One region of the Micromonospora citrea genome, then DNA from elsewhere that is predicted to be linked to it. Evidence: riboswitches for the same ligand, from Rfam matches in the RefSeq annotation. Region 1 holds a riboswitch; the other holds the start of a gene.
The links. A riboswitch is a leader RNA that binds a small molecule or an ion and turns the genes downstream of it on or off. The one in region 1 is predicted to bind ZMP and ZTP.
Positions count from the first base shown of each region.

Region 1 (15,322 bases):
CGAGGTGCTCGCCGCCGTCCGCCGCCGGCCGATGCGCCAGCGCATCGCCGACGCGGGGCTGCCGCCACCGTCCTGACGCGTCGGCCGGCACCGGAAGCGGGCGGCGCGCGCCGGTCCGCGCCGCCCGCGACAGCCCCACGACCAGCGGTGACGGCCCGACGACCGCTGCCGGGCCGCCATCCCCGGATCCCGGCCGTCCCACCCGTGGCGGGGGACCGCCGGCAGTCACGCCCCCGCGGCGGGGACCGGCACGCCTCACGCCCCCGGCGTCGCCGCGCCGTCAGTCCTGCCGCAGCAGCGCCGCCGCCCGGTCGGCGGCCACGGCCACGAGGCGGCGCAGGGCGTCGACGTCCACGTCGGGGCCCGGCGGCAGCAGCGGCAGGATCGGCGCGCCCGCCGGCCCCGGTGGTGGCGGCGGGGGTGGCGCCGGTCGGGCGTACGCCTCGGCGGCGGCCGTGCCCGCCGCGTCCGGCCCGTCGGGGTGCCGAACCGCGGCGGCGCGCGGGGCGGGGTCCTCGTGCGACTCCGTGTCGACGCGGCCGGGCGCGGGCGCGGCGGCGAGCAGCGTGGCGGCGTCCCGGCCCCGGATCAGCAGCAGCAGGGCGGGGTCGGTGTCGAGCAGCCAGGACACCTGGTGGCACAGCGCGGCGGCGTGCCGGCACGGGTGGTCCCACTCCGGGCAGTCGCAGTCCGGGGTGACCTCGCCCAGCCCGGGCAGCAGCCGCACCCCGGACAGGTCGGCCAGGTCGCGGGGCAGTTGCCCGGCCAGCAGCGCCGCCTGGTGCCCGGCGCGGGCGGCCACCTCGGCGGCCAGGCGGTGCCAGTCCGCGTCGCCGAGCGGGGCGACGCGCACCCGGGTGGCGTACGCCTGCTCGGTGTCGCCGTCGTGCACGGCGGCGGCGAGCCGGCCGGCGCTGACGGTGATCGGGCCGACGTGCCCGGCGGCGGCCAGCCGGCGGCCGGCGCGCAGCGGGCGGTCGTCGAGTGCGTCGGCCTCCCACGCCCGGTTCCACGCCGCACCCCACCAGGTGCGGGGGCGGCGGGCCCGGCCGGGCGGGAAGGCGGGGAAGCCGCGCGGGGTCATCGGTCGCCTCCGAGGGTCACCAGGTCGGCCAGTTCGGTGTCGCTGAGCGCGGCCAGGGCCGCCGGTCCGGCGTCGAGGACGGCCTCGGCGAGTTCCCGCTTGCCGGCGAGCAGGGCGGCGACGCGGTCCTCGACGGTGCCCTCGGCGATGAGCCGGTGCACCTGCACCGGCCGGGTCTGCCCGATCCGGTACGCCCGGTCGGTGGCCTGGTCCTCCACGGCGGGGTTCCACCACCGGTCGTAGTGCACGACGTGGTCGGCGCGGGTCAGGTTCAGGCCGGTGCCGGCGGCGCGCAGCGACAGCAGGAACACCGGTGCCTCGCCGGCGTCGAACCGCCGGACCAGGTCGTCGCGGGCGGCGACGGGCAGCCCGCCGTGCAGCAGCAGCGCTGCGACGCCACGGTCGGTCAGGTGCCGGTGCAGCAGCCGGGCCATCGCGACGTACTGGGTGAACACGAGCACCGCGCCGCCGCCGGGCAGGATCGTGTCGAGCAGTTCGTCGAGCAGGTCGAGCTTGCCGGAGCGGCCGGCCAGGGGCGCGCTCTGACGCAGGTACTGGGCGGGATGGTTGCAGATCTGCTTGAGCGCGGTGAGCAGCCTGACCACCAGCCCGTGCCGGGCGAAGCCCTCGGTGTCGGCGATCGCCTCGAGCAGTTCGGCCACGCACGCCTGGTAGAGGGCGGCCTGCTCGGCGGTGAGCGCGACCGGCTGGTCGGTCTCGGTCTTGCCGGGCAGTTCCGGGGCGATGCCGGGGTCGCTCTTGCGGCGGCGCAGCAGGAACGGTCCGACGAGGCGGGCCAGGTCCCGGCCGGCGTCGGGGTCGCGGTCGGTCTGCACCGGCTTGACCCAGCGGGCCCGGAACTCGGTCAGGGTGCCGAGCAGGCCGGGGGTGGTCCAGTCCAGGATGGCCCACAGGTCGGTGAGGTCGTTCTCGACCGGGGTGCCGGTCAGGGCGACCCGGGCGGCGGCGGGGATCGCGCGCAGCGCCGCCGCGGTCTCCGAGTGCGGGTTCTTCACGTGCTGGGCCTCGTCGGCGACGAGCAGCGGCCACCGGCGGGCGGCCAGCCGGGACGCGTCGCGGCGCAGGGTGGCCCAGGTGGTCAGGACGAACCCGCCGTCGAGGTCGTCGAGGTGGCGGTCGGGGCCGTGGAAGCGACGCACGTCGGTGCCGGGGGCGAAGCGGCGGATCTCCCGTTCCCAGTTGCCCAGCAGCGACGCGGGGCACAGCACCAGGGTCGGGCCGGCCGTGGCGGGGTCGGCCTGCCGGTGCAGGTGCAGCGCGATGAGGGTGACGGTCTTGCCCAGCCCCATGTCGTCGGCGAGGCAGCCGCCGAGGCCGAGCGCGGTCAGCCGGGCCAGCCAGCGCAGCCCCTGCCACTGGTAGTCGCGCAGGGTCGCGGTCAGTCCGGCCGGTCGGGGCACCGGGGGTGCGGTGGCGCCGTCGGCGAGGCGCGCGGCGATGTCGGCCAGCCAGCCCTCGGTGGCGACGTCGACGCGTTCGCCGTCGACGTCGGCGGCGCCGGTCAACGCGGCGCGCAGCGCGGGCATCGCGGTCAGCGTCGCGGCGTGCGGGTCGCGGGCACGGCGGGCCAGGTCCGGCGGGACCAGCACCCACCGTTCGCGCAGCCGCACCACCGGCCGGTGCGCGTCGGCGAGCCGGGCGACCTCGGCCGGGGTGAGCGGCGTGCCGTGCAGGCTCAACCTCCAGTGCAGCGCCAGGCCGCCGGGCTCGGCGAGCAGCCCCGAGCCGCCGGCGCGGCGGGCCGGGGCGCGCAGCACCGCCGAGGTGGTGAGGCCGCGGTCGAGACCCGCCGGCCAGTGCACGTCGACGCCGTCGGCGGCGAGGCGGGCCGCCGCGCCGGTGGCCAGGTCGACGACGTCGGCGTCGGTCAGCGCCGTCGCGTCGGGCACGGCCGCCTCCAGCAGCCCGGCCAGGGGCGGCCAGGACCGCGCCGCGTGGCGCAGGGCCAGCAGCGTGGCGTCGCGGGACTCGGGCGGGAAGCCGGGCACCGGGGCGCGCCACAGGGCGGCGGCGTCGGCGACCAGTCCCGGCGTGGCGGGGCGGTGCACCTGCGCCACCAGCCGCCACGGACCGTCGGGGGTGTCGAAGTGTTCCAGGCGCAGCGACAGCCGTACGGCCGCCTCGGCGTGGGCGGCGACGCGGGCGGCCCAGTCGCGCAGCCGACCGACGGCGGCGGCTGTCGGCGCCGACCACGCGTCGGTGGCCGCGTCGTCGCGGGGCAGGGTGTCGGCGACGGCGTCGAGGAAGTCGCGCAGCAGCCGCGCCGGGTCGGGCAGCCAGGTGGGGGTGCGTCCCGGCACCGGCGTCGCGCGGGCGGTGGCGGGCATCGCGGCGGCGAGCCGCGCGTGCCGGGCCTCGTCGTCGGCGGTGAGCGGCCCGATGCGCCAGGCGTCGTGGCCGGCGGCGGTCACCGCGGGCAGCAGCAGGCCGCGGGCGGCCAGGTGCAGGGCCTCCCGGGTGGCGGCGGCCCAGAACGCGGCCGCCGGGTCGGTGGCCGCGGCGGCGAGCAGCAGCGGTACGGCGTCCCGCGTCGGTATCCGCAGCGCGGGCACCGGCGCGGGGCGCCCGTGCGGCGGCGTGGCCAGCGTCGCCTCGACGGGTTCGCCGGGCCCCTCGGGCGAGGGCCCGCCGTCGGGTGACCAGACGAGCAGCGTCCCGGCGCGGGGCGGGTCGGCGGGGGTGAACGTGACGGCGTGGGAGCCGATCGTCACGGGCGTCCTTTCCGGGTGCGGGTGGGCGGCGTCGTGGAGGCGTCGGTGGGTGGTGCGGGGGCCGCAGAGCGGCGCGGGATGGGACGGTCCGTCCGGTCGCCGTTGCGTTCACCTGCCGAGGCCGCGGTAGCGGTGTACCGCCAGGGGCAGGAACACGGCGATCAGCAGCAGCGGCCACGCCACGGCGAGGGCGACGGCGTGCTGCGCGGCGAACGAGTCGCCGCCCCAGCCGGGGTTGCCGAACAGTTCCCGGCAGGCCGCGACGGTCGCCGACAGCGGGTTCCACTGCGCGAGCGCGGCCAGCCAGCCGGGCATGGTGTCGGGGGAGACGAAGGCGTTGGAGGTGAACCCGACGGGCCAGACGAGGATCTGCAGCACCGCCACCGACTCGGGTTTACGCAGCACCAGCGCCAGGTGGATGCCGACCCAGATCAGGGCGAAGCGCAGCAGCAGGAGCAGCCCGACGGCGGCCAGGGCGGAGCCGGCGCCGGCACGCCACTGCCAGCCGACGGCGACGCCGCAGGCGAGCATGACGGCCAGTCCGACGGCGGAGTGCAGCAGGTCGGCGGTGGCCCGACCGGTGAGCACGGCCGAGGGGGCCATCGGCAGGGACCGGAACCGGTCGGTGACGCCGCGGGCGGTGTCGGTGGCCACGGCCGCGTACGTGGACTCGATGCCGAAGGCCATCGTCATGGCGAACATGCCGGGCAGCAGGAACTCGCGGTAGTCGCCGCCGCCGGGCACGCTCATCGCGCCGCCGAAGAGGTAGGCGAACATCAGCACCAGCAGCACCGGGAACAGCAGCCCGACGATCGCCTGCGCGGGCTGGTGGACCCAGTGCGCCAGCGCCCGGCCGGTGAGCGTGGCGCCGTCGGCGACGGTCCAGCGCAGGCGGTGCGGCAGCGGGTGGGCGGTCGTGCTCATGCGGTCACCTTCTCCTCGGTGGGGCGGGCGGTGGGGGAGTCGTCGCCGGTGAGCCGCAGGAACACCTCGTCGAGGGTGGGTCGGCGCACCGCGATGTCGGCGGCGCTCAGCCCGCTGTCGTCGAGGGCGCGCAGCACGGCGGCCAGCGCGGCGACCCGCGCGGTGACGGGCACGCTGACGCGCAGGGCGGCCGGGTCGACCCGCGGGGCCGCGCCGACGGCGGCGCCGACGGCCCGGGCGGCCGGCGTCAGGTCGTCGGCGCGGGGCAGCACCACGTCGATCCGGTCGCCGCCGAGCGCGGCCTTCAGCTCGTCGGGGGTGCCGTCGGCGATGACCCGGCCGGCGTCGACGACCCGGATGCTGTCGGCGAGCTGGTCGGCCTCCTCCAGGTACTGCGTGGTGAGCAGCACGGTGGTGCCGTCGGCGACGAGCCCGCGTACGGCGTCCCACACCTGCGCCCGGGCGCGCGGGTCGAGCCCGGTGGTGGGCTCGTCGAGGAAGAGCACCGGCGGGTCGAGGATCAGGCTGGCCGCGAGGTCGAGCCGGCGGCGCATCCCGCCGGAGTACGTGCCGACGGGCCGGTCGGCGGCGTCGGTCAGGTCGAAGCGGGTGAGCAGTTCGGCGGCGCGGGCGCGGGCACGGGCGCGGCCCAGGTGGTGCAGCCGGCCGAAGAGCACCAGGTTCTGCCGGCCGCTGAGCACCTCGTCGACGGCGGCGTGCTGGCCGACCAGCCCGATGCGGGCGCGGACCTGTTCGGGGTGGCGTCGCACGTCGGCGCCGGCCACCCGGGCGGTGCCGGCGTCGGGCCGCAGCAGGGTGCTCAGCACCCGCACCGCGGTGGTCTTGCCCGCGCCGTTGCGGCCGAGCAGCCCGCACACCGTGCCGGCCGGCACGGTGAGGTCGAGGCCGGCCAGGGCCTCGGTGTCGCCGTAGCGCTTGCGTAGTCCCTCGGCCTCGACGGCCGGTCCGTTCCGGTACATCCACGCCCCCTTCCTCGTTTTCGTACGCCGTACGGTACACCATACGGTACGGCGCACGGTAGAGTTTCGTGGCATGACGACCGAGTACAGCGGCACCGGCGATCCCGCGCGCAGCCTCGCCCTGCTCTGGCGCACCCGCGAACGCGCCAGCCGCAAGGGCCGACCCGACCTGTCGGTCGACCGGATCGTCCGCGCCGCCATCGAGGTCGCCGACGCCGACGGCCTGGCCGCCCTGTCCATGCGCCGGGTCGCCGAGCGCCTCGGCGTCGGCACCATGTCCCTCTACACGTACGTTCCGGGCAAGGGCGAGCTGCTCGACGTCATGCTCGACACCGTCTACGGCGAGACCGCCCGCCCCGACGACGTGCCCGGCGACTGGCGCGGCCGCCTCGAACACGTCGCCCGCGAGACCTGGGCGCTCTACCTGCGCCACCCCTGGCTGCTGCAGGTCGCCACGACCCGCCCCCCGCTCGGGCCCAACGTCCTCGCCCGCTACGAGTACGAACTGCGCGCCGTCGACGGCATCGGCCTGACCGACCTGGAGATGGACGCCGTCGTCACCCTCGTCTCCGGGTACGTCCACGGCGCCGTGCGCAGCGCCGTGGAGGCCGCCCAGGCCGCCACGCGCACCGGCATGACCGAGGAACAGTGGTGGCAGGCCCACGCCCCCTACCTGGAGAAGGCCCTCGACCCGCGCCGCTACCCCCTCGCGGCCCGCGTCGGCGCCGCCGCCGGTCAGGAGTACCAGGCCGCCGCCGACCCCGCCCGGGCGTTCGAGTTCGGGCTGGCCCGCATCCTCGACGGCATCGAGGTGCTCGTCGCAGGCCGCCCGGGCGCCGCCGCCCCGACCGGCGACGGATAACCTTTCCGGCATGACGATGCGGCCCATCAGGATCATCGGCGACCCGGTGCTGCGCACCCCGAGCGAGCCGGTCACCAGCTTCGACGCCGAACTGCGCGCCCTGGTCACCGACCTGATGGACACACTGCTCGGCGCGCCCGGCCGCGCCGGCGTCGCCGCCCCGCAGATCGGCGTCAACGCCCGGGTGTTCGTCTACGACGCCGACGGCCACCGCGGCCACCTGGTCAACCCGACGCTGGAGCTGTCGGAGGAGCTGCAGGACGACGACGAGGGCTGCCTGTCCATCCCCGGCCTCTACTTCCCGACCACCCGGGCGATGCACGCCACCGCCCACGGCTTCGACCAGCACGGCGAACCGCTGACCATCTCGGGCAGCGGTTTCCTCGCCCGGGCCCTGCAGCACGAGACCGACCACCTGGCCGGCCGCCTCTACGTCGACACCCTGCGCGGCGACACCCGCCGCAAGGCGCTGCGCGAGATCCGCGCGGGCCGTTTCGACTCGCCCAGCCGCCGCGGCCGCACCGCGTAGCCCGCGCGAGCGCCCCGCCGCACCGCGCGGCCGCGCGTCAACGCCGCAGTACGCCACCGGCCGCCGCACCGCGGAGCCGCGTCGACCCGCCCGCGTACGCCACCGGCCGCCGGACCCCGTCGGGGCCCGGCGGCCGGGACGTCACCTGCGGGGCTCGTCCCCGCGCGCGACGGTCGTCACTTCGGCGGCGGAGCCACCAGGCACACCGCCGGCGTCGAGGCGTTGCCGGCGTCGTCCACGCCGACGATCAGCGCGTCGCCGCGCAACGTCACCTTGTAGTCGATGTCGCCGGTGCCGTCCTTCACCCGCGACTGGGCCCCCGGCGCCTGCACCAGCTTGATCTTGGTGCCGGCCGGGAACGGCCCGAACCGCACGCTCGGGTCCGCCGCGTCACCGATGAACACCTCCACCGCCGTGTCCACCACGTCCGTCGACGTCAGCTCGTAGAAGCCGTCCGGGTTGTACGAGCCGGGGACGTTGTCGCCGCTCGGGTTGTTCGTCGGCACGCACGCCGTCGCCGGAGCGGTCGTGTCGACCACCCGCATCACCGCGGTGTCGCTGCCGGTGTTGCCGGCCGTGTCGGTGGCCGTGCACGTCACCGTCGTGGCCCCCAGCGGGAACGTCGAGCCGGGCGGCGGCACGCACGCCGGGGTCAGCGGACCGTCGACGTTGTCCGTCGCCGTCGCCGGGTAGTCGATCACCGCGCCGGCCGGGCTGGTCGCCTCCACCGTCCGGTCGTCGACGACCACCGTCGGCGGCGTGACGTCGTTGACCCGCACACGGATCTGCTGCGTGAACGCCGGCCCGCCGGACAGGCCGTTGAGCCGGAACTCGACCGTGCAGGTCAGCTCCGCGCCCTGCGTGGCGTCGCCCGCCACCGTGATCGTCTCGGCGAACGGCACGTCGGTGCCCGACTGCTGCGTACGCGACGGCGCGTCGAAGCCCACCGACAGGCCGGCGTCGCACGACGTCACCGTCGGGGTGACCGTGACGTCGAGGTCCCGCAGGCCCGCCAGGATGGCGGCGGTCACCGTGTCGGGGGAGCTGCCCACCAGCTGCCCGCCGGTGGCCGACACCACCGCCGTGGCCTGCCCGGTGGCGTCCAGGCCGCCACCGCCGCCGCTGACGTTCACCGCCAGCAGCCGTGCCTCGTCGGCCTGCAGGGCCGCCGTCGCCTGCGCCAGGGTGCGCCCGTTGCTCGGGTCGTGGCTCGGCGCGTCACCCACCAGCACCACGATCCGGCTGCTGCCCGAGCGGTAGGCGATCGCGCCCTCGGAGACCTCGACCAGCGCGTTCACCCACGCCTCCGGGGTGTCCCCGCCGCCGCCGGCGGCCAGCCCGTTGACGGCGTCCTGCAGCGCCGTCGCGTCGTCGGTCAGACCCTGCCGCACCCGGAACAGCTCCGCGCCGTCGCCGGTGTCCCGGTAGGAGGCCACCGCGAACTGCGCCGACGGCTGCGCGGCGCGCACGTCGGTGATGACCTGCTGCAGATTGGTCCGCACGTTGGCGATCGCCCCGCCCATGCTGCCGGTCGTGTCGACCAGCAGCACCACGTCGGGCTTCGGCGGGATCGGCGGAGTGGACACCACCTTGTTGACGCCGATGGTCGTGCCGGGGTCGGCGTCGCGGTCCACCAGGGCCGGGCTCACCCCTGGCGCCGCCGCCGCGGGGGTCGCCAGCGCGGTCACCGCCGCCGTCACGGCGGCGAGCACACTCACCGTCCGTGTTCGCCGCCAGGGCACTGCTGCTGTTGCCATCCGTTGCTCCTTCAGCTCCGCCGCGCGCGGGACGCGCGACCTCTGCCGGGAGACGCTAGGGCCGGGGCCGGCCCTGACCGGTCCGACACCAGCACGACCCAGCGTCGGGTTCCCGACCCTGAACGGCGGCCGCACATGCAGGCGAAACGCTTCTCACATCGGCATTCCGCCGGTCGTCTGGGCGACGCCGACGACCGGCCGCGCCGCCGCGCCACCCGGCTCGACCGCCCCGACCGCCCGGCCCGCCGCCACCACCCGACCCGCCACCGACGCCGCCCGGCGAGACGCCGCACCGGGGCCACGGATCACCGCACGCGGGCGGTCAACGCGTACTCGCCGTAGTCGGCGACGCGGGTGAAGCCCAGCCGCTCGTAGAGCCGCACCGCCGGCCCGTTGTCCGCCTTCACGTTCAGCGTCACGTGCGCGACGCTGCCCAGCAGCCGCCCGCACAGCGCCGCCACCACCGCCGCGCCGAGGCCCCGCCCGCGCGCCCGGGGATGGGTCGTCACGTTACCCAACGCCGCCACCCGGTAGGCCGGCGAGAACACGTGCACGCCGGCGACGGACACCACCTCGTCGCCGTCGCGGACGCCCACGTACTGGCCGGTGTCCAGCATCCGAGGGTCGAACCAGTTGCCCGGGTACGCCTGCGCGTACAGCCGGTTCAGCGCCGGCAGGTCGGCCGCGCCCAGCACCACGCCCGCCGGCGCGGTCGTCGCCAGCCGGACCGGTTCCGTCAGCGCCATCTTGAGGTGCGGGCCGGCCGGCTCCATCCGGAACGCCGGGGCCAGCGCCGGCTCGCAGCCGGGGGACAGGTGCGCCCACAGCCGTGCCGGCAGCACCGGCGCCAGCTCGCGCAGCAGCTCCGTCAGCTCCGCCACCCGCGGCGGGGCCGCGAAGGCCAGCAACGTCGGCGGGTCGGCGCCGTGGTACAGCAACGCCACCTCCTGCCCACGGCGGAACCAGGTGGTGTACGGCCAGAAGAAGTCGTCGAGGTCGCCCAGCTGGTAGGCGTGCAGCGCCGGATCACGCCCCAGCAGCCCGGCGAGGACGGCCCGGTCGTGTTCGGCGCGTACCGGCATCCGCTGATGATCACACACGGTCCGCCGCCGGGACGCGTGGGCGCGGGGGCGCGGGCCAGCAGCCCGTGGCGGGGGCCCGGGCGAGGCCGCACTCGCCTGGTCGCCCACCTGAGCGAGGGCAACCAGCCCAGGACACCACGGGCAGCGGTACGCCGTGCACCGCCGCCCGCACCCGCGAGCCAGGGGAACGGCCACACCCCGGGCCGTCCGGCACCGCGGTCAGGTCGACGCCATCCACTGGTCGTAGCCGAGCTTGCCCACCAGCGCCAACACCACCACCAACAGCACGATCCGCACGAAACCGGAGCCACGCCGCAACGCCATCCGCGCCCCGAGCACCGCCCCGGCGATGTTGCACACCGCCATCGCCGCGCCCAGCAGCCACCACACGTGCCCGGTCGCCGCGAACACCACCAGCGCCCCCAGGTTCGTGCCCGCGTTCACGATCTTCGCCATCGCCGAGCCGTGCACGAAGTCCGCACCGATCAGCGCGGTGAACGCCAGCACCAGGAACGTGCCCGTGCCCGGCCCGATCAGCCCGTCGTACAGCGCGATGCCCACACCGGCGACCGCGACCGCCGCCGCCGTGCGCCGCCGGGTCCGCCGCTGCGGCTGCGCCACCACCCCGAGGCGCGGGCGCAGCACCACGAACACCGCCACCGACACCAGCACCGCCAGCACCACCGGCCGGTACGCCGACGCCGGCACCGACCCCGCCAGCGCCGCACCCAGCCCCGCGCAGCACACCGCCAACCCCGCCGACGGTCCCGCCACCGCCCAGTCGATCTTCGTACGGCGCGCGTACGTCACCGCCGCCGTCGTCGTACCCGCGATCGCCGCCAGCTTGTTCGTGCCCAACGCCGACGCCACCGGCATCCCCGGCGCCGCCACCAGCAGCGCCGGCAGCAGCAACAGGCCACCGCCCCCCACCACGGCATCGACCCACCCCGCCACGGCGGCCGCGGCGAGCAGAGTGGTCAGCGACAGAGGGTCCACGGGCGGCAATTCTTCCCACCGCCGGCCGCCCCACGAGACCACCTGTGGCCAGCCTCACCAGCACCGGGACACAGCGGCCCGGCCGGACGCGCCGGCCCCCGACCCACCCGACCGACCGGTCTCACCGGCCCCGCCGACGACGCAGCCACACACCCACCGCGCCCACCGCCACGAAGAGCAGCATCGAACACCACAACGCCTTCCACACCCGGCAACCCTCCCACGGCGACGTAGGGTGCAAGCGTGCGCCTGGCCACCTTCAACCTGCTGCACGGCCGGTCCCTCACCGACGGCCTCGTCGACCCCGACCGGCTCACCGCCGCCGTCACCACCCTCGACGCCGACGTCCTGGCCCTGCAGGAGGTCGACCGCGACCAGAGCCGCAGCGGCAGACTCGACCTCACCGCCATCGCCGCCCGCGCCCTCGGCGCCGACGAACACCGCTTCGCCGCCGCCGTCGTCGGCACCCCCGGCGAACAGTTCCGCCCCCTGCGCCACGACGACGACGGGCACGGCGAGCCCTGCTACGGCATCGGCCTCGTCACCCGCTACCGCGTCCGCACCTGGCAGGTCACCCGGCTGCGGCCCGCCCCCGTACGCTCACCCGTCTACGTCCCCGGACCTGGCGGCGGACTCACCCTCCTGCACGACGAACCCCGCGTCGTCCTCGCCGCCGTCCTCGACACCCCCCACGGGCAGCTCACCGTCGCCGCCACCCACCTGTCCTTCGTCCCCGGCTGGAACGCCCACCAACTCCGCCAGACCGTCCGCGCCCTGCGCGCCCTGCCCGCACCCCGCGTCCTGCTCGGCGACCTGAACCTCCCCGCCGGCCCCGCCCGCCTCCTCACCGGCTGGCGCCCCCTCGGCCGCCGCCCCACCTACCCCGCCGGGCAACCCCGCGTGCAGCTCGACCACATCCTCGCCGACCGCCACGGCATCGACCGGCTCCCGCCCGTCACCGCCGTGCACACGCCCCTGTCCACCATCTCCGACCACCGCCCCCTCCTGGTCGACCTCGGCTGAGCCTCCTGTGGCAAGCTGAACGCGACGCGACTGGCGGCCAGGGGATGGGCAACAACCATCGGGGAGCTCCACCAGCGCAGGTCGACCGCCTGGGCCTGCGCTGACGACAGGAGCACCATGCCCACCGCCCGCCTCCTGCCCGGCGCCCCCGTGGCCGAACGCATCCTCGCCGACGTCGCCGCCGGCGTCACCGCCCTGCGCGCCGCCGGAACCACCCCCAGCCTCGCCACCATCCTCGTCGGCGACGACGACGCCAGCGCCGGCTACATCCGCATCAAGCAGCGCCAGGCCGCCGAACTCGGCTTCGACTCACCCCACGTCCACCTGCCCGCCACCGCCACCCAGGCCGACCTGCACCGCGTCATCACCGAGTTCAACACCGCACCCGACGTGCACGGCCTGCTCATCCAGCACCCCATCCCCGGCCACCTCGACTACGACCGGGCCCTGCAGACCATGGACCCCGACCTCGACGTCGACGGCATGCACCCGCTCAACATGGGCCGGCTCGCCCTCGGCCTGCCCGGCCCCCTGCCCTGCACCCCCGCCGGCATCGAAGCGCTGCTGGCCTTCCACGACGTCCCCGTCGCCGGCCGCGACGTCGTCATCCTCGGCCGCGGCGCCACCCTCGGCCGCCCCCTCGCCCTGCTGCTCACCCAGAAGCGCCCCACCGCCAACGCCGCCGTCACCGTCGTGCACACCGGCGTCCCCGACTGGGCCACCCACACCCGCCGCGCCGACATCCTCATCGCCGCCGCCGGCGTGCCCGGCATCGTCCAGCCCGAACACGTCCGCCCCGGCGCGGTCGTCATCGGCGGAGGCGTCCGCTACGAAGGCCGACGCCTGCTGCCCGACGTCGACGAGTCCTGCGCCGAGGTCGCCGGCGCGATCACCCCGCGTGTGGGGGGAGTGGGCCCCACCACCGTCGCCATGCTCTTCCGCAACGCCCTCGACGCCGCCCGCCGCGCCACCGGCCACGCCTGACCGCACGCACCGCGCCCGGCCCCGGCAGCCCACGGGCACGCCCCACCCCCGGCGGGCGGACGACCCGACCCCTACCCGGCGGCGCGGGCAATCCCGCCCCTGGCACCGCAGCGGGCGACCCGACCCCTGGCCCCGCGGCGGGCGACCCCACCACCATCGCGCGTGGCGGGTTGCCCGCCGCCGGGCCACCGTCCCCGTGCCCGACCGGTCACCACTCGTCGCCGCCGGCCGGGCCCCCGCCGTGGCCACGGCCCGCCCGGCCACCGGTACGGCCCGACCAGGACCGGCCACCCCACGGGGGCGTCTGCCGCCGGCGGTGTCGGAGGCCGACCCTACGATGCCCGCGATGAGCGCAACCGTGGTGGCACACGTCCGTCAGACCCTCGCCCGATTCACCGTCGGCGATGCCCCGCCCGTGTCGCCCGCCGAGCGAGCGGCATGGGCGCACGCGCTGATCGACGGCGCGGACCCGGGCGCCGCCGCCGACCAACTGGTGCTGGCGTTGCAATGCGGCGAGGCGGCACCGGACACACTGCTGGCCGCGGCGCGGCGGCTCACCGGCAGGCACGCGCAGGCCGTGGTGGCCGCCGCCATCGACGCCGGCCACGTCAACGCGCGCTCCTACGACTCCGGCCAGGGCCGGCCGGCGGCCGGCGAGTTCGCCCGGGTCGCCGCCGGCTCCGCCGAGACCGAGGACGCGCTGCTGCGCGCGGTCCTCGTGACCCATCCCTACGAGGACCGACCCGGCAGCTTCCCGCACCGCAACCGGATGCGCCGCATCGCGGCGGTCCTCGCGGTGCTGTCCGACGCGCACCGCGACGAGCCGGCCCGGCTGGAGCACTGGTCGCGGATCCTCGGCGACGCCGACCGGCCCCGGCTCGCCGGCGCCGCCAGCCTGCTGGCGCCGCTCGGGCTGGCCGAGATCGACCGGCACTGCGGCGGGTTGGGCGACAACGTCCCCGAGATCGAGTCGGTACCGTTGGTACGCGCCCTCGCCGAGGCCGGCCACGCGGGAGAGGCCCTGGAACTCGCGGCACGGCTGAACCCGCACGACCGCCAGGAGGCGCTGGTCGCCACGGCGCGGGTGGTGACCGACGCGCGCGACGCGCGCGCCGTGGTGGCCGCGTTCCGCGCCTGCCCGAAGGGCGGCCGCGACCGCGACCGGCAGATGGCCCACCGGCACCGGTTCGCCCGGATGCTGCTCGCACTCGGCCGGGTCGACGACGCGCTGACCGAGCTGTCCAGGATGCGCGACTGCCGCACCTCCGGGTTCGGGCCGGCCCCGCTGGCGTGGGAGCTGGTGCGATGGCTCGACCAGCGACCGGACGAGGCCACCGGGCAGCGCCTGCGCGCGGTGCTCGACGCGCTGGCGAGCCCGCACGTCATACCGCAGGAACTCGCCCCGTGCGTCGCGCCGGTGCTCCACCAGGTGTTCGTGCTCGCCGACCCGGTGCTGCGCGCGGAGATCGCCGGCGCCCGCGCGTCCGGTCTGCGGGCGAGGCTGCAGCCCGGAGACCGGGCACTGGTCGACGCCGGGCTGGCGGCCGGGCTGGCCGCGGTCGGCCGGATCGACGAGGCGACGGAGTTCCTGCGCGCCGCCGTGCGGACGGCGCGGCACGGCCGGCAGTTGTTCCTCAGGCCGTGGCCGCTGATCGAGGCGGCCGTGGCGGCCGACGTGGCCGACCGGGACCGGGACCTGTTCGCGGAGGTCCTCGACATGCTGGCCGCGGGGGCGTCGTCCGGGTCGCTGAGCCCCGCCGTCGCCGTTCGGCTCGGTCCGACCGGCCGCGCCGCCGCCGCGCGGCTGCTCGACCGGTTCCCCGTGGAGCACGCCGGTGAGTGGGCCGCCTGCCTCGCCGGCGCCGCGGCCGCGACCGGTGAGCTCGACACGCTCCTCGCGCTGCTGGCGGTCGTGCCCGACGGGGCATCCGCCCGGGCGGTCGGCCGTGCGATCGCCGCGGCCCTGGCACGGCGGGGCGAGCTCGTCGACGCCCGTGCCGTGGCCGACGCGTGCGGCCTGCGGCACGACGTCCCGGTGGCCGGCGCGGCGACCACGGCCGGCAACGGGCCGACACGGGCGGGGTAGGGGACAGGTCCACGCGTGCCGGCGACGGGTCGCCGGCACGGCCCCTCCTACCGCAGCAGCGCGCGCTCGTCGACGTGACGGGTCGGGCTTCCCGTGAAGACGTCCACCGTCGTCGGGCCGTACGCCAGATTCAGCGTGTCCAGCCGGTAGCTCCAGGCGCCACCACGGGCCGCCGGCCACGAGAACCGGTAGTTGACCTGCCACCGCACCCACTCGCCGTACCTAAGCCACACCGCCGGCGGGCGCCGCCAGCGGCGCGGCGCGCCCCACGGCGTGGCCTCCA
Region 1 covers NZ_FMHZ01000002.1:7,003,264-7,018,585, reverse strand. The annotation lists gene GA0070606_RS31170 (MarR family winged helix-turn-helix transcriptional regulator) at 1-76, shown strand, start outside; gene GA0070606_RS31165 (SWIM zinc finger family protein) at 281-1,084, opposite strand; gene GA0070606_RS31160 (DEAD/DEAH box helicase) at 1,081-3,816, opposite strand; gene GA0070606_RS31155 (ABC transporter permease) at 3,925-4,740, opposite strand; gene GA0070606_RS31150 (ATP-binding cassette domain-containing protein) at 4,737-5,720, opposite strand; gene GA0070606_RS31145 (TetR/AcrR family transcriptional regulator) at 5,794-6,582, shown strand; gene def (peptide deformylase) at 6,593-7,111, shown strand; gene GA0070606_RS31135 (VWA domain-containing protein) at 7,288-8,868, opposite strand; gene GA0070606_RS31130 (GNAT family N-acetyltransferase) at 9,174-9,950, opposite strand; gene GA0070606_RS31125 (sulfite exporter TauE/SafE family protein) at 10,170-10,946, opposite strand; gene GA0070606_RS31120 (endonuclease/exonuclease/phosphatase family protein) at 11,190-11,969, shown strand; ZMP/ZTP riboswitch at 11,986-12,071, shown strand; gene GA0070606_RS31115 (bifunctional 5,10-methylenetetrahydrofolate dehydrogenase/5,10-methenyltetrahydrofolate cyclohydrolase) at 12,087-12,953, shown strand; gene GA0070606_RS31110 (hypothetical protein) at 13,300-15,039, shown strand; gene GA0070606_RS31105 (hypothetical protein) at 15,087-15,322, opposite strand, start outside.

Region 2 (15,322 bases), 6.2 Mb from region 1:
GGGAGCACCGGCGCCCGCGCGGCCGGCTGGCGCTGGTCTGCGCGCGTGGCTTCGACGGGTTCAACAGTGCGCTGGTCCTGCGGGGGGCCGCGCCGGCGAGGGGAGCGACACCATGAGTGAGGGCGGTGGGCGGACGGTCGGCACGGCGCCGGCGGGGCCCGGTGGCGGGGTCGGGCGCACCGGGGCGGCCGACGCGGGTGCGCGGGACACGGCCGGTGCGGGGGCCGCCACCGGGCTGGCCGACGCGCGGGGGCGTCGGGCGCGGGTGGTGTTCCTGGTGCGGGTTCCGGCGTCGCGCACGGAGGCGTTCCTCGCCGCGTACGAGCAGATCCGGCACCTGGTCGCCGGTGGCGTGCCGGGGCACCTGGTCGACCAGGTGTGCCGCTCGTCGGCCGACCCGGAGCAGTGGCTGATCACCAGCGAGTGGGCGAGCCTGGCCGACTTCGAGGCGTGGGAGCGCAGCCCGGAGCACCGGGACCTGGTCCGGCCGATGCGGGAGTGTTTCACCGACGCCCGGTCGCTGCGCTTCGTCGTCCACGCGCAGACACCCACCCCGACGCCGGCCTGACCCGGGCCGGTCACGCCGCCGGTGCCCGCCGGGCACCGGCGGCTCTGTCGTGTCCGCCGGTGGTCGTGGTCGCCCGTGGTGGTGCGCCCGTCGCTGTCGGCCCGTGGTCGTCCGCTCCCGTCGTGTCGTCGGGCCGGTCCGTCCTGTCCGGACGGGCGCGGTCCGCGGTCCGCGTGGGAACCGCCGCGTTCGTCGGCGCGAGGCGGGACCGCCACCCCGCACGCTCCGGTGACTTCCCGAACCGGTCGACCGAGCCACCCTGCGCCGATGCGCCGAGCCGGAGCCGGCCGACGCCCGCGCGCACCTGTACGCCAGCGGGCTGACCGCCCGCACCGGAGGTGGGTAGATGCCCAGGCTGTCCTACCGCAAGGCGCTCACCCGGGCGCTGGCCGACGAGTTGGCCCGCGACGAGTCGGTGTTCCCGCTCGGCGAGGACATCCGGGTGGCCGCCTCGAACGTCACCGCCGGGCTGTTCCGGCGGCTCGGCCCCGACCGGGTGTGCGACAGGCCGCTGTCGGAGCAGGCGTTCACCAGCTTCGCCACGGGGGCGGCCCTGGCCGGGCTGCGGCCGGTGGTGGAGTTCCAGATCCCGTCGCTGTTGTTCCTGGTCTTCGAGCAGATCGTCAACCGCGCCCACAAGTTCCCGCTGATGACCGGCGGGCAGTGCGCGGTCCCGGTCACCTACCTGGTGCCCGGCTCCGGTTCCCGCACGGGCTGGGCGGGGCAGCACTCCGACCACCCGTACAGCCTCTTTGCCGACGTCGGGGTGACCACGGTGGTGCCTGCCACCCCGGCCGACGCGTACGGGCTGCTGGTGTCGGCGGTGCGGTGCGACGATCCGGTGGTGGTCTTCGCCCCGGCCGGGGTGCTCGACGTCCACGACGACGGTGGCGCGGAGTGCAACATCGACAGCAGCCTCGGCGGGGCGTTCGACGCGGACACCACGGTGCGTCCGTACGGGCTTTCCCGGCTGCGACGGGTGCTCAACCTGGCCCGGGGCGTCCTCCTGTCCGGCCTCCTGGTGGTCGACTAGGCGGGCTGCGGGTGCCGACCGCGTTGCAGGCCCTGGCGATGCGCAGGGAGGGCCCGGCGGTCGGCATGCGTCGCCGTCAGACGACGCTGGCGTGCGCGGCGATGACCCGCCACCCGTGCCGGTCGTCCCGCACCCAGGTGCGGGTGTAGCGCATCCGAACGTCGAACGGCGACCCGTCGACGCTGCCCACCACCCTGCCGAGAAACCAGGTGACCCCGGTGGGCCCGGTGACGAGGACGGTCAGCTCCTCCTCGGCCACCGTGGTCAGCACCTGCCGGCCACTGCGGTGCACGCGCAGGTCGTCCTCCTTGGAGTGTCGCCCGCCGTCCGGCCCGGTGAAGACGAGCCGGTCGTCGAGCAACGCGTCCAGGCAGGCCACGTCGCTGGCGAGCTGCGCGGCCTGGAGCCGGCGCTCGGCCCGGCGCAGCTCCTCGGCACGTACCCGATCGGTCATACCACCCCGCTGCTCACGTCGTCGCCCGTCCCGGTGACGGCCTCGCCAGCATTCGGCATACGTCGCCACCGGGCAACTCCGGTTCGCCAACGGCAGACGGGAATCTCGCGGCCGGCGGTCGGCCGTCGGACGCCTATCGTGGCCGTATGACACCTTGGACCATCTACCGGGAGGGCGCGCTGGACCCGGCGGGGCACGCGCAAATCGCGGCCACCCTCCGTGCGGCGTTCCCGACCTATCCGGGCGCCTTCGAGGGGCGGCGGAGCTGGGCGGGCGCCCGGCCCGAGCTGCGGGTCACGATCAACGACGACACCGGGGTCGCCGCCCATGCCGGCGTGCTGCGTCGCTTCATCCAAGTGGTCCGTCCCGACCGGACGGTCGAGCAACTGGTGGCCGTGGTCGGGCTGGTTGCGGTACGCCCCGACCGGCAGGGTTCCGGGATCGGCCGGCAGCTCGGCGCCGGCATCGCGGCGGCGCTGGACGAGCTGGCGGTCCCGTTCGGGCTGCTCGGCTGCAACGAGCCCGTCCGCGGCTACTACCGCTCGATCGGGTGGCAGCAACTGCCACCGACCCGCTCGTTCTACTGCCCCCTTGACGTCGAGGACCCGGCCCGGGTGGTGGACAGCAGTGACGGCTGGTTCGTGCTGCCGGTGACCGAGCCGTTCGACCGGTGGCCCGACGGCGACCTGCACTGGAACGGCGCCCAGGTCTAGTAGACGCGGCGCGCGTACCGGCGGGACGGCGGGTCGGCCGGGGGAGGACGTTTGCCAGAGTCGATGCGAGCGGCTTGGATGGGGGCGTCGACCACTGAAGGAGTCCGCCATGGGTCTCGGTCTGCGGTGGCTGTCGCGGGCGGGCGCGGCGGCGCTGCTCGTCCTCGCCGGGCTGGGCGTTCCCGCCGGTCCCGCCCCGGCGGCCGGTGCGGAACCCCGGTTCACGTTCGACCTGACCGGTACGACGGTCCCGGTGGGTGTCGAGAAGAAGCGGATCCACCTCAGACTCACGAACCTCACCGACCGGACGCCGAGCCAGGTGATCTTCCACGTCCGCCCCGGCGAGCCGGACTGGCCGCACCGGATCTCCCTGATGTGGCCGGAGGGCGGCGGCTCCGGCGAGTGCGACGGCGACGCCTCGGGCTGGTACTGCCGGATCGAGGCGAGCGTGCTTCCGGAGCTGCTGCCGGCGCCCGGCGAGACGGTGGACCTGCCCATCGACGTCCGCGTCCAGGGCAACCAGCCCTTCGAGGGGAAGTTCTCCGTCGAGGCCGGCATGGCCTGGGGCGACGAGCCGATGGAGACCAGCGACCGCAGGTGGTTCACGCTCAGGCTGGTCGACGACCCCGTGGCCGACCTGTCGGTGGTGGCGCGGGACGTCAAGCAGTCGGTGAGGGTGGGCGCGGGCGGCCGGCTCGTACCCACCGGGACGTTGCAGCCGGGTGAGACGGGCGCGCTGCGCTACCGGATCGTCAACCAGGGCCGCAGGTCGGTCGGCGGCGTCAGGGTCACGCTGCGCGTGCCCGAAACGGTGACGTTCACCCGACCGCCCGAGGAGTGCGCGGTCGCCGACGACCGGCGCTCGGCCGTCTGCACCTACGACACGCTCGCCCTCGTACCGGCCGGCCAGGACATCGACCCGAACGACGACAGCCACTCCGCCGTCGAGCTGCACGAGCTGGTGACGGTGGCGGCGTCCACCAGGGCGCCCGTCACGTTGACGGGCGGGACGGTGCGGGTCGAGGGCCTGGCCGAGCGGACGGACGCCCGCTCCGGCCCGCCGCGCACCGAGCTGCCGGCGAACGCCGTCGCCGTGCCGGTGGCCGACGTGGACGACAGCGACAACCAGGACGGGTTCGCGGTCCTAGTCGCGGCGAGCGGCAGCGCCGGGAACGGTGACGGTGGCGACGGCGACGGCGGCGGCGGGGGTGGTCTGCCGGTCACCGGGCCGCGGACGGGGCTGGTCGCGGCGAGCGGTCTTGCCCTGGTGGCCGGCGGTGCGGTCGTGCTGTTCCTCGCCCGGCGCCGTCGCGCGGTCGCGGTGCGCGATCCAGGCGGCACGCCCGCCGCCTGACCTGTTCCCCGCCGCTGGGGGAGGGTGACGTCGGCACCGCGTGATCGCCCGGCCGGTCGTGGGTCGCCCACGCGGTACCGTCTCGACGTGTCCGTCGACCTGGAAGCCACCCTGCCGCGGCCGCTCACCCTCGCCGCCGTGCTGACCGCGGCGCGGGACACGCTGACCGACCTGCTCGGGCTGGACGCGGTGCCCGGGCTGCACGTCGTCGCCGACCGGCGCTACGAGCGGGGGCGGCGCCTCTGCGAGGGCCGGCGGTTGACCGGGCCGGAGCTGCTCTCCACCGTCATCGGTGGGCCCGTCGAGCAGGCGGACGAGGAGCCGCCGAACTCGGTGCACTACGAGGTCGACGTCGACGGCGGGAACGACACGGTGTTGGTGATGGTCATCGACCATCTTCCCGAGGCCGGCGGCGGGACGGAAGCCGTCTTCAGCCCTCCCCGCACCTGCGTCGGCGTCGTCACGGCGGTGGCCCTGGCGTTGGCGGTCGCCGACCTCGCCGGCGGAAGGTTCGTCGACGATCAGATCGGCATGCTGCGACCCCGCTCGCCGGACCCCGCCCACGTCGTCGCTTCGACCCGCCTTCCGCCGGGCAACGACGACTTCGTCAGGGCCTGCGAACGGTACCTCCGCCAGTTCGCCCACCTGAACGGCTGGCCCGCGAGCCCGTCGATGCCGTGACCGCGTCACCCCCGCTGGCGCTTCTGGCGGCCGGTCAGGTGTACCTGGACGCCGCCTCGGGCCGCACGGTCGTCGCCGTCACCGACGAGCGCGCCGCCGCCGCGGTCCGTGCCGCCGGCGGCGCCGCCCGCCTCGTCAGCCACAGCACCCGTGCCCTGGACTCCGCCCGGTCCCGGGTGGACCTGGGTGTCACCGGCACCGCCCTCTGGGTCGACCCGGTCGCCAACCAGGTGGTCGTCGGCATCGACGGCACCGTCGGCGCCGCCCAGGCGGCCCGCATCCGCGCCGCGGTGGCCGCCGCCGGCGGCACCGCCCGGGTCACCCCGCTCGCCGGCAGACTGAGCATGCGGATCTCCGGCGGCGACGCCATCTACGGCGGCGGCTACCGCTGCTCGCTCGGCTTCATCGTGCGCAGCGGCAGCACCTACTACTTCCTCACCGCCGGGCACTGCACCGACGTGGTCTCCGCCTGGTACGCCAACTCGGCCCAGAGCACCAAGCTCGGCGACCGGACCGGCACCAGCTTCCCGGGCAACGACTACGGCATCGTCCGCTACACCAACACCTCGATCGCCATCGACGGCTCCGTCGGCTCGCAGGACATCACCGCCGCCGGGAGCGCGTTCGTCGGCCAGCAGGTGACCCGGCGCGGCAGCACCACCGGCACCCGCAGCGGCACCGTGACCGGCCTCAACGCCACCGTCCGGTACGCCGAGGGCACCGTGCGGGGCATGATCGCCACCAACGTCTGCGCCGAGCCCGGCGACAGCGGCGGCCCGCTCTACTCCGGCAGCACCGCCCTCGGGCTCACCTCCGGCGGCAGCGGCAACTGCCGCACCGGCGGCACCACCTTCTTCCAGCCTGTCAGCGAGGCGCTCAGCCGCTACGGCGTCTCCGTGTTCTGACCTCCACCACCGTGGCTCTGCGGCGGCGTCCGCCGGGGAGCCACCCCGCGTCGGGCATCATGGCGGGATGGTGCAGGTGGCGGTGTGCGGGCCGGCGACCGCGTCGGACGCCGAACTGGCGCACGCCCGCCGAGTTGGCGAGCTGCTCGCCGAGCGGGGCGCGACCGTGCTCTGCGGAGGCGGCGGCGGGGTGATGTCCGCCGTCGCCGCCGGCGCCCGCTCCCGCGCCGGCCTGGTCATCGGCGTACGCCCCGACGACGGCGCCGCCCCCGGCCCCGCGGCGGACGTGTCGGCCACGATCGTCACCAACATGGGCCAGGCGCGCAACGCGATCCTGGTGTGGAGCGCCGACGCGGTGATCGCGGTCGGCGGCTCGTGGGGCACGCTCTCCGAGGTGGCCCTGGGCCTGCGACGCGGTGGCATCCCCGTGGTGGTGCTCGGCGGATGGCGGGTCGTCGACGCCGCCGGCGAGCCTGTCCCCGGCCCGCTGCACGTGGCCACCCCGGAGCAGGCGGTCGCGGCAGCCCTGCCCGGCTGACCCCACCCGCCGACTCCGGACCCAGCTGGGCGGAGCGACACCTCAGCGGCGCCGCTCGAACGCGTCCCGGTCGGCCGCCCATCTGGCGGCCAGTCGGGCTCTGCCCGCCCGCACACCAGGCGCGCTCCACCCGCGCGGCCTGTCGGGCGCGCTCCACTCGCGCGGCCTGACTCGCGCGGCCTGTCGGGCGGGCTCCGCCCGCGCGGCGCACGTCAGGCGGGCTCCGACCGCTCCGCCCGGTAGGCCGCCGCGAGCCGCTTCGGCGCCCTGTCCTGCCACGCCTCGACGACCAGCTCGGCCAGCTCGTCGGGGTCGATGCGGTCCAGCCGGACCAGGACCGCCGGGTAGCCGTCGAAGTGCGGGGTCGTGAAGTAGACGGCCGGGTCGTCGGCGAGCAGGGCCTCCTTCGCGCCCAGGTCGGGCACCCGCACACCGAGGACCGGGCCGTCGGGCGCCGCCGCCCCGAGGGCGTCGAGGTCGGCGCGGCGCAGCGGACGCTCCCACACGAACGCCCGGTCCCGGACCTTCCACGCCGGCGCCCCCTGATACGAGGGGTGCTCGCTCGTCTCCGGCAGACCCGACGCGATACGGCGTACGTCCTCCCAGGTGGCCATGCCGCGAGCCTACGCCTGACCCACGACACCCGGCTGCCGGTCGGCCGGCGCGGGGACCGGCCGGGGGGCAGGCCGGGCAGCAGCGGCTGCACCGCTCCGCCCGCGAGTACGGGCTGCTCTGGACGCCGATGGCGCACTTCTACGACGACGGCTCCCCGGTCGACGCGCTGCGACTGTCGGTCAGCGCGGTCACCCTGGAGCAGATCGACCTCGGCCTGGACCGGCTGGCCGCGCTGGTGGCCGACGAGACGGCCCGGCGGGAGGCGGGCGCGGCCGTGGGATGACACACCGCGTTCACCGCACGGCAATGCGCGACTGCCCGTGTTCCGCCGTCCTGCGTGGACACTCATAATGGACGCCATGGTCGCCTGGGAGTACGCGTTGCTGGTCCGCCGCTATCAGGGGCAGGGCCGCAACTTCCATGTCAGCTTCATCTGGTACGGCCCGGACGGGTCACGCCGGGACATCACCGCGTACGGCGACACCGCTATCGCGCACCTCAACCGGGCCGGTCGGGAGGGCTGGGAACTGGTCTCCGCCGCCGAGGACGTGAACAACATCCAGGGCAGCACGGAGGTGCACCGCTACCACCTCAAGCGGCCTATCGCCTGATCTGCCGCCCGGCGCGGGCGTCGGCCCCCGTTCGCTCGGCGGTGTTGTTAGCGTTGCCCTCCGGCCGCCGCCGACCGGCCGCCCGCCCCGGGCGCCGGCGCGCCGCGGCGGGAGGAGGAACGGTGGCGCAGCCGGCAGCCGGGTCGCCCCGGCACGTCGTCGGGGTCGACTTCGGCACCCTCTCCGGCCGGGCGGTCGTCGTGGACGTCGCCGACGGGGCCGTGCGGGGCGAGGCCGTCCACGAGTACCGGTACGGGGTGATCACCGAGCGGCTGCCCGACGGGACTCCGCTGCCGCCGGACTGGGCGTTGCAGTACCCCGACGACCACCGCGAGGTGCTCCGGATCGCGGTGCCCGCCGCGCTGCGCGCCGCTGGGGTGCGCCCCGAGGACGTGCTCGGCATCGGCGTCGACGCCACCTCGTGCACCGTGCTGCCCACCCGCGCCGACGGCACCCCGCTCTGCGAGCTGCCCGACCTGGCCGGCCGGCCGCACGCGTACCCGAAGCTGTGGAAGCACCACGCGGCCCAGCGGCAGGCCGCCCGGATCAACGACGTCGCCGCCGCGCGCGGCGAGGCGTGGCTGCCCCGCTACGGCGGCCGGGTCTCCGCCGAGTGGCAGCTCGCCAAGGCGCTGGAGGTGCTGGAGGACGACCCGGAGGTCTTCGACCGGGCGGAGCGCTTCATCGAGACGGCGGACTGGCTGGTCTGGCAGCTCTGCGGCCGGGAGACCCGCAACGTCTCCGCCGCCGGCTACAAGGGGCTGCGGCAGGACGGGCAGTACCCGTCGGCGGAGTTCCTGCGCGCCCTGCACCCCCGCCTCGACGGGCTGCTGCCCCGGATCGACGGGCCGCTCGCCCCGCTCGGCGCCCGCGCCGGCGGGCTGACCGCCGAGGCGGCCCGCTGGACCGGACTGCCGGTGGGGACCGCCGTCGCGGTCGGTGCCATCGACGCGCACGTCACCGCGGCGGCGGCCCGGTCGGTGGAACCGGGCCGCATGCTCGCCGTGCTCGGCACCTCCACCTGCCTGATCATGAACGCGACCGCCTACCACGAGGTGCCCGGCGTCTGCGGCGTGGTCGACGGCGGCGTCACCACCGGGGCCTGGGGCTACGAGGCGGGGCAGAGCGGGGTCGGCGACATCTTCGCCTGGTACGTCCGCAACGCGCTGCCGGCCGGCTACGCCGACGAGGCGCGCCGCCGCGGACTGAGCCCGTACGAGCTGCTGGACGACCTCGCCGCCGCCCAGCCGGTGGGCGGGCACGGGCTGCTGGCGCTGGACTGGCACAGCGGCAACCGGTCGGTGTTGATGGACCACGAGCTGAGCGGCGTGCTGATCGGGCTGACGCTGGCCACCCGGCCCGAGGACATCTGGCGGGCGCTGCTGGAGGCGACCGCCTTCGGCGCCCGGACCGTCGTCGACGCGTTCACCGCCGCCGGGGTGGCCGTCGAGGAGCTGACCGTGGCCGGCGGACTGACCGGCAACCGGCTGCTGCTGCGGATCTACGCCGACGTGCTCGCCCGGCCGCTGCACGTGCTGGACTCCGCCCACCCGGCGGCGCTGGGCGCGGCCATCCACGCGGCCGTGGCAGCCGGGGCGTACCCGGACGTGCCGGCCGCCTCGGCGGTGATGGGCGCCGGCCGGCGCGAGACCTGGCGCCCCGACCCGGCCCGGGCCGCCGCCTACGACGAGCTGTACGCCGAGTATCGCGCCCTGCACGACCACTTCGGCCGGGGCGGCACCGACGTGCTGCACCGCCTGCGCGCCCTGCGCCACCGCGCCCACCCCCGCTGACGGCGACGCCTGCCCGCGTCAGCGCGCCGGCGCCCCACGCGTCAGCGCGCGACGCCCCCGCGCGGCGGCGGGCCGGGCGGGGGCGTCGGGGGAGCGAGCGGGTGCCGGGTCGGCTCGGCGGTGCCCCTGCGCGGCGGTGGGCCGGGCGGGGGCGTCGGGGAGCGGGGGCCGGATCAGCCGAGGTCGACGGCCGGGTAGAGCGGGAAGCCGCCCAGCAGGTCGCTGGCCTGCTTGCCGACCCGGTCGGCGACCGCCGGGTCGAGAGCGTACTTGGCCTTGGACGGGGTGCCGTCCGCGTTCGCGCCCGGCCGGGTCTGGCTGAGCACGGTGTGGATCAGCTCGGCCGTCTCGTCCATCTGCGCCGGGCCCAGCCCACGGGTGGTCAGCGCCGGGGTGCCGATGCGGATGCCCGAGGTGTACCAGGCGCCGTTCGGGTCCTGCGGGATCGAGTTGCGGTTGGTGACGATGCCCGAGTCGAGCAGCGCCTGCTCGGCCTGCCGGCCGGTCAGCCCGTAGCCGGTGACGTCGATGAGCACCAGGTGGTTGTCGGTGCCGCCGGTGACCAGCCTGCCGCCCCGGCGCAGCAGCCCCTCGGCGAGGGCCTGGGCGTTGGTGACGATCCGCTGGGCGTAGTCGGCGAAGTCGGGGCGACGGGCCTCGGCCAGCGCGACGGCCTTGGCGGCCATCACGTGCGGCAGCGGGCCGCCGAGCACCATCGGGCAGCCCCGGTCGACCTGGTCGGCCAGCTCCGGCTGGCAGAGCACCATGCCGCCGCGCGGGCCGCGCAGCGACTTGTGCGTGGTGGTGGTGACGATGTGCGCGTGCGGCACCGGGTCGAAGTCGCCGGTGAAGACCTTGCCCGCCACCAGGCCGGCGAAGTGCGCCATGTCGACCATGAAGGTGGCGCCGACGGAGTCCGCGATCTCCCGCATGATCCGGAAGTTGACCTTCCGCGGGTACGCCGAGTAGCCGGCGACCAGGATCAGCGGCTTGAACTCCCGCGCGGCCTCGGCGACCTTGTCGTAGTCGACCAGACCGGTGGCCGGGTCGGTGCCGTAGCTGCGCTGGTCGAACATCTTGCCGGAGATGTTCGGCCGGAACCCGTGGGTGAGGTGGCCGCCGGCGTCCAGCGACATGCCGAGCATCCGCTGGTCGCCCAGCTCGCGGCGCAGCGCGAACCAGTCCGCCTCGGTGAGATCGTTGACGTGGCGCGCCTGGGCCTTCTTCAGCGCCGGGGACTCCACCCGGTCGGCGAGGATCGCCCAGAAGGCGACCAGGTTGGCGTCGATGCCGGAGTGCGGCTGCACGTACGCGTGGGCCGCGCCGAACAGCTCCCGGGCGTGCTCGGCGGCGAGCGCCTCGACGGTGTCGACGTTCTGGCAGCCGGCGTAGAAGCGACGACCGACGGTGCCCTCGGCGTACTTGTCGCTGAACCAGTTGCCCATGGCCAGCAGGGTGGCCGGGGAGGCGTAGTTCTCGCTGGCGATGAGCTTGAGCGACTCGCGCTGGTCGGCGAGCTCGGCGCCGATGGCGTCGGCCACCCGCGGCTCGACGGCGCGGATCACCTCGAGGGCGCTGCGGAAGGCGGTGGATTCGGCGTTCGGCGACGACATGCGACCTCCAGTGACGTGCGGAAGGCCCAGGCGCTCGGCATGCGTCCTCATGACGGGACCGCTTCCCGATGGTTCTCCATCCCCACGCGCCAGTCACGGCCCGGGCCGATCCTACCGGGTCGGCCCCGCGCACACCCGGCCCACCTCGCCGCCCTGCCCTGTCCCCGCTCCGGGTCCGCCCCGGCCTCCGGGTCCGCCCCGGCCTCCGGGTCCGCCCCGGCCTCCGGGTCCGCCCCGGCCTCCGGGCTCGTCCCGCGCTCCGGGCTCGTCCCGCGCTCCGGGCTCGCCCCGGGCTCCGGGCTCGCCCTGGGCTCCGGGCTCGTCCCGGGCTCTGGGTTCGTCCCGCGCTCCGGGCTCGCCCTGGGCTCCGGGCGTGCCCTGCACTCCGGGCCCACCGGCGCTCCCGGCCCGCCCAATCCCACCTCCTCGTTTCGCCGACAGGTCAAGATCCGCTCGCTGGCGTCGGCCGCTGTTCAAGATCCGCACAACATCCGGGATGTAGTGGCCTCAGAGCCGCCAGGAGACCACTACATCGGGGAAACTGTGCGGATCTTGACGCGGAGCGCGGGACGCGGAGCGCGGGACGCGGGACCTGGGACGTGGAGCGCGGGACGTGGGACGTGGAGCGCGGGACGTGAAGTGCGCCGTGGGCCGCGAGGTGTGGTGGAGGGACGGAGACGTGCGGGGGCGGAGACGTGCGGGGACGGGGCGTGCGGGAACGGGGATGCGGGGACGGAGACGTGCGGGGCAGGTGTGCGGGCTCGCGGTGGGGGTGGTCGGTCAATAGGATCGACGCATGGCGGCCGACGGGAGTGCGGGCGGCAGCCTGCTCGCCATCAGCGACCTGCACGTCGGGCACCCGGGCAACCGGGAGGTGGTGGACGGGCTGCGGCCGGGGTCGCGGGACGACTGGCTGGTCGTCGCCGGGGACGTCGGCGACACCGTGGCGGACGTCGAGTGGGCGCTCGGGCTGCTCAGCGAGCGCTTCGCGCGGGTGGTCTGGGCGCCGGGCAACCACGAGCTGTGGACCCCGCCGGCCGACCCGGTGACGCTGCGCGGGGTGGCGCGTTACGCGCATCTGGTCGACCTGTGCCGGCGGCTGGGCGTGCTCACCCCGGAGGATCCGTACCCGGTGTGGCGTGGGTCGGGCGGGCCGGTGCTGGTGGCGCCGCTGTTCCTGCTCTACGACCACAGTTGGCGCCCGGACGGGTTCGACACCACCGAGGCGGCGCTGGAGGAGGCGTACCGGACGGGGATCGTCTGCACCGACGAGTTCCTGCTGCACCCGGATCCGTACCCGAGCCGGTCCGCGTGGTCCGCCGCCCGGGTGGCCGCGACAGCGCGGCGGCTCGCCGGGCGGGAGCCGGGGCTGCCGACGGTGCTGGTGAACCACTGGCCGCTGCTGCGCGAGCCGACCCGGATCCTGCGCTATCCGATCTTCGCCCAGTGGTGCGGCACCGAGGCCACGGCCGACTGGCACCTGCGCTTCGACGCGACCGCCGTGGTCTACGGTCACCTGCACATCCCCCGGACCACCTGGCACGACGGGGTGCGGTTCGAGGAGGTCTCGGTCGGCTACCCCAGGGAGTGGCGGACTCGGTCCGTACCGCCGTCGCTGCGGCGCATCCTGCCCGCGCCCCCGGCATGACGACGGGCCCCGGCGCACCGGGGCCCGTCGGGGGCAGGCGGATCAGGCCGTCACGGCGTCGAGCGACTTCTTGATCGCCTTGGGGTCGGTGGGCTTGCGCGGCGCGTCGGCGCGCAGCTCGATCATCCGTTCGCCGATCTCCTGGAGCTGCTTACGGCCGAGCGCCTCGCGCACCTTGGGGAACCACTCCTGCTCCTCCTCCTCGACGTGGTGCAGGACGTTCTCGATCAGCACCGTGGTCTTGGCGTTGAAGCGCTCGTCGTCGGCGTCCATGGTGAACAGCTCGGCGCAGAGCACGTCGGCGACGTGGTGCTCCTCGTACGACTCGAGGATGTCGTCCTCCAGGTCGGGCAGGAGCTTGCGGACCTCCGGGTACATCACCTCGTTCTCGAGGTAGGTGTGCACCGTGAGGGCCTCCAGGATCTCGCTCACCAGCTTCTGCCGCTGCGCGGCCGGCCCATCCTCGGCATCCTGGAAGGCCTTGAACAGGCGGCGCATCTCCTTGTGGTCCTCTTTCAACACCACGATGGCATCGGTGGACACCGTTGACCTCCTCGGCTCGTCTGACGCCTCATCCCCTACCCCGGCCGTGAGCAGCGAAAACGGGTGGGGCCCGGCGGAATGCCGCCGGGCCCCACCACAGGTCGTGCGAGTGGCTACCTCACCACGTTGTACGCGTTGACCATGCCGGCGCCGTAGAACCCGTTGCGCTGCCCGCCGGAGCAGGTGGCGTCGTAGGCGTTCGGGCCGGCCGCGATCAGCGGCACCGGGTTGTAGACACCGCTGGGGCAGGGGATCGACTCGGCGGTGTTGCCCAGGAAGGCCGACAGCTGGCCCGGGGTCATGCCCGGGTGCGCCGACACGGCGAGGGCGGCCACGCCGGCGGCGTGCGGCGAGGACATCGACGTGCCCTGCTTGTAGCCCCAGCCGTTGGTCTTCGTGGCGGTGTTGTAGGTGGTGGACAGGATGCCGTCGGTCAGCGTGGAGCGGACGCCCTGCGTACGGAAGCGGGTGTCGCCACCCGGCGCCGTCACCTCGACCACGCCCTGGCCGTACGAGGAGTAGTAGCTCTTCTCCCCGGTCGGGCCCACGGCCGAGACCGTCACCACGCCCGGCGCCTCGCCCGGCAGGACGAGGCAGGAGCTGGTGAGGTTCTCGCGCTCCTCGGGCGTCCCGTTGTTCGGGCTGCCCGTGTCGGTGATCTTGTGGGCCAGGTCCCAGTTGGAGTTGCCCGCGGACGCGACGTGCAGCACGCCCTTGCTCTGCGAGTAACGCAGGGCCCGCTGGACCGCCTTCCACACCGGGCGCTGACGCGCGTCGTTGCGGCAGTTCAACTGCCACGGGTCGATGTAGTAGCTGTTGTTGGTCAGCTGCATGCCCTGCTCGGCGGCCCACATGAACCCGCAGACCGCGGCCTCCGGGAAGATGTAGCCGTCGTCGTTGACCACCTTCACGGCGGCCACCTTGACGCCCGGCGCGACGCCGGTCACTCCGACGCCGTTGACGGCGGCGGCGATGGTGCCGGCCACGTGGGTGCCGTGGTCGGAGGTGGTCGGGTTCCAGGCGGCCTCGGTGGTGTCGGAGACCCCACCGATGCAGGACGCACTCTTGTTCTTGGCGATCTGGCTGGCCAGGTCGGGGTGGCTGGAGGAGATGCCGCTGTCCAGCACGCCCACGACCACGTCGGCGCGGCCGGCGTTGACGGCGTGGGCCTGCGGGACGTCGATCATCGGCATGTCCCACTGCTGACCGAAGAGGGGCTCCTTGGTCGGGTCGGCGGTCGTGTTGACCGCCCCGGCCGCGGAGACCTCCAGGGTCTCGCCCTCGTCGAGGGCGGTGCCCAGGCCGGCCGTGGACGCCACCGAGTCGACGCCCGCGCCCGCCACGTCAGTTGCGAAGTCGGGGTTGGTCGACCGGACGACGAGCACGCCGATCTGGTCGTAGCTGGCCACCACGGTGCCCTTGGCGGCGGCCACGCGGGCGGCCGCCTTGTCGGTCTTGGCGCCCTGAGGGGCGAGCACCAGGAACGTGGTGTCCGGGCTGGCGGCCGACGCCGCCGGGGCCAGCCCGCCGGCGACGGCGAGGCCGACGCCGAGCGTCACGGCGGACGCGGCAGCCAGTGTCTTGCGACGGAGGTTCTTCACACAGACTCCCAGGGGGCTGTTTCCAGCCGGGTACGCCCCCTGGCGGGGAGCGGCCGGCGGGAGGAGGGCGGGACGCCCGCCTCCGATGGACCAGCGTAGGAGCGCGGTGTGGCGTTACACACATCCGTTCGGCCAGACAAAAGGGTGTCAGACGGTGGCGAGGGTGTGGGGGATCTCGTCGAGCAGCTCCCGGGCGAGGAACCCGATCCGGCCGTACCGCGGCACCAGCCGCTGGCCGCTGACCGCGTGGGCGAACGCCGCCCAGCACGCCGCCTGCGCCGGCTCGGTGCCGCGGGACAGCAGCCCGGCGAGCAGCCCGGCCCGGACGTCCCCGCTGCCGGACGTGCCGAGTCCGGCGTCGCCGCTCTCCTCCCGCCAGCTCCGGCCGTCCGGGGCGGCGATGTGGCCGTAGAGCGAGACGACGGCGTCGTACCGGCGGGCCAGCTCGATCGCGTCGGCGTCCAGGTCGTCGCCGGGGTCACGGCCGAGCAGGTGCCGGGCCTCGGTGAGGTTGGGCGTCAGCACCACCGGCCGCCCGGCGCCGACCAGCAGGTCCGGGGCGTGGCTGAGCGCCCCTAGGGCGTACGCGTCGAGCACCAGCGCCGTCTCCCGGGCGGCCGCGTCGAGCACGAGGCGCAGCAGGCGTGCCGTC
Region 2 covers NZ_FMHZ01000002.1:827,586-842,907, reverse strand. The annotation lists gene GA0070606_RS04085 (beta-ketoacyl synthase N-terminal-like domain-containing protein) at 1-116, shown strand, start outside; gene GA0070606_RS04080 (antibiotic biosynthesis monooxygenase family protein) at 113-568, shown strand; partial or broken gene GA0070606_RS04075 (alpha-ketoacid dehydrogenase subunit beta) at 915-1,445, shown strand; gene GA0070606_RS04070 (nuclear transport factor 2 family protein) at 1,678-2,055, opposite strand; gene GA0070606_RS04065 (GNAT family protein) at 2,202-2,768, shown strand; gene GA0070606_RS04060 (hypothetical protein) at 2,878-4,122, shown strand; gene GA0070606_RS04055 (hypothetical protein) at 4,210-4,803, shown strand; gene GA0070606_RS04050 (S1 family peptidase) at 4,800-5,708, shown strand; gene GA0070606_RS04045 (SLOG cluster 4 domain-containing protein) at 5,776-6,246, shown strand; gene GA0070606_RS04040 (MmcQ/YjbR family DNA-binding protein) at 6,459-6,860, opposite strand; partial or broken gene GA0070606_RS04035 (PLP-dependent aminotransferase family protein) at 6,947-7,144, shown strand; gene GA0070606_RS04030 (hypothetical protein) at 7,212-7,472, shown strand; gene araB (ribulokinase) at 7,595-9,265, shown strand; gene GA0070606_RS04020 (glycine hydroxymethyltransferase) at 9,439-10,878, opposite strand; ZMP/ZTP riboswitch at 10,896-10,985, opposite strand; gene GA0070606_RS04010 (metallophosphoesterase family protein) at 11,675-12,526, shown strand; gene GA0070606_RS04005 (hemerythrin domain-containing protein) at 12,569-13,069, opposite strand; gene GA0070606_RS04000 (S8 family peptidase) at 13,183-14,670, opposite strand; gene GA0070606_RS03995 (NAD(P)H-hydrate dehydratase) at 14,818-15,322, opposite strand, start outside.
Region 2: another riboswitch for ZMP and ZTP. It lies ahead of GA0070606_RS04020 (glycine hydroxymethyltransferase); the one in region 1 lies ahead of GA0070606_RS31115 (bifunctional 5,10-methylenetetrahydrofolate dehydrogenase/5,10-methenyltetrahydrofolate cyclohydrolase).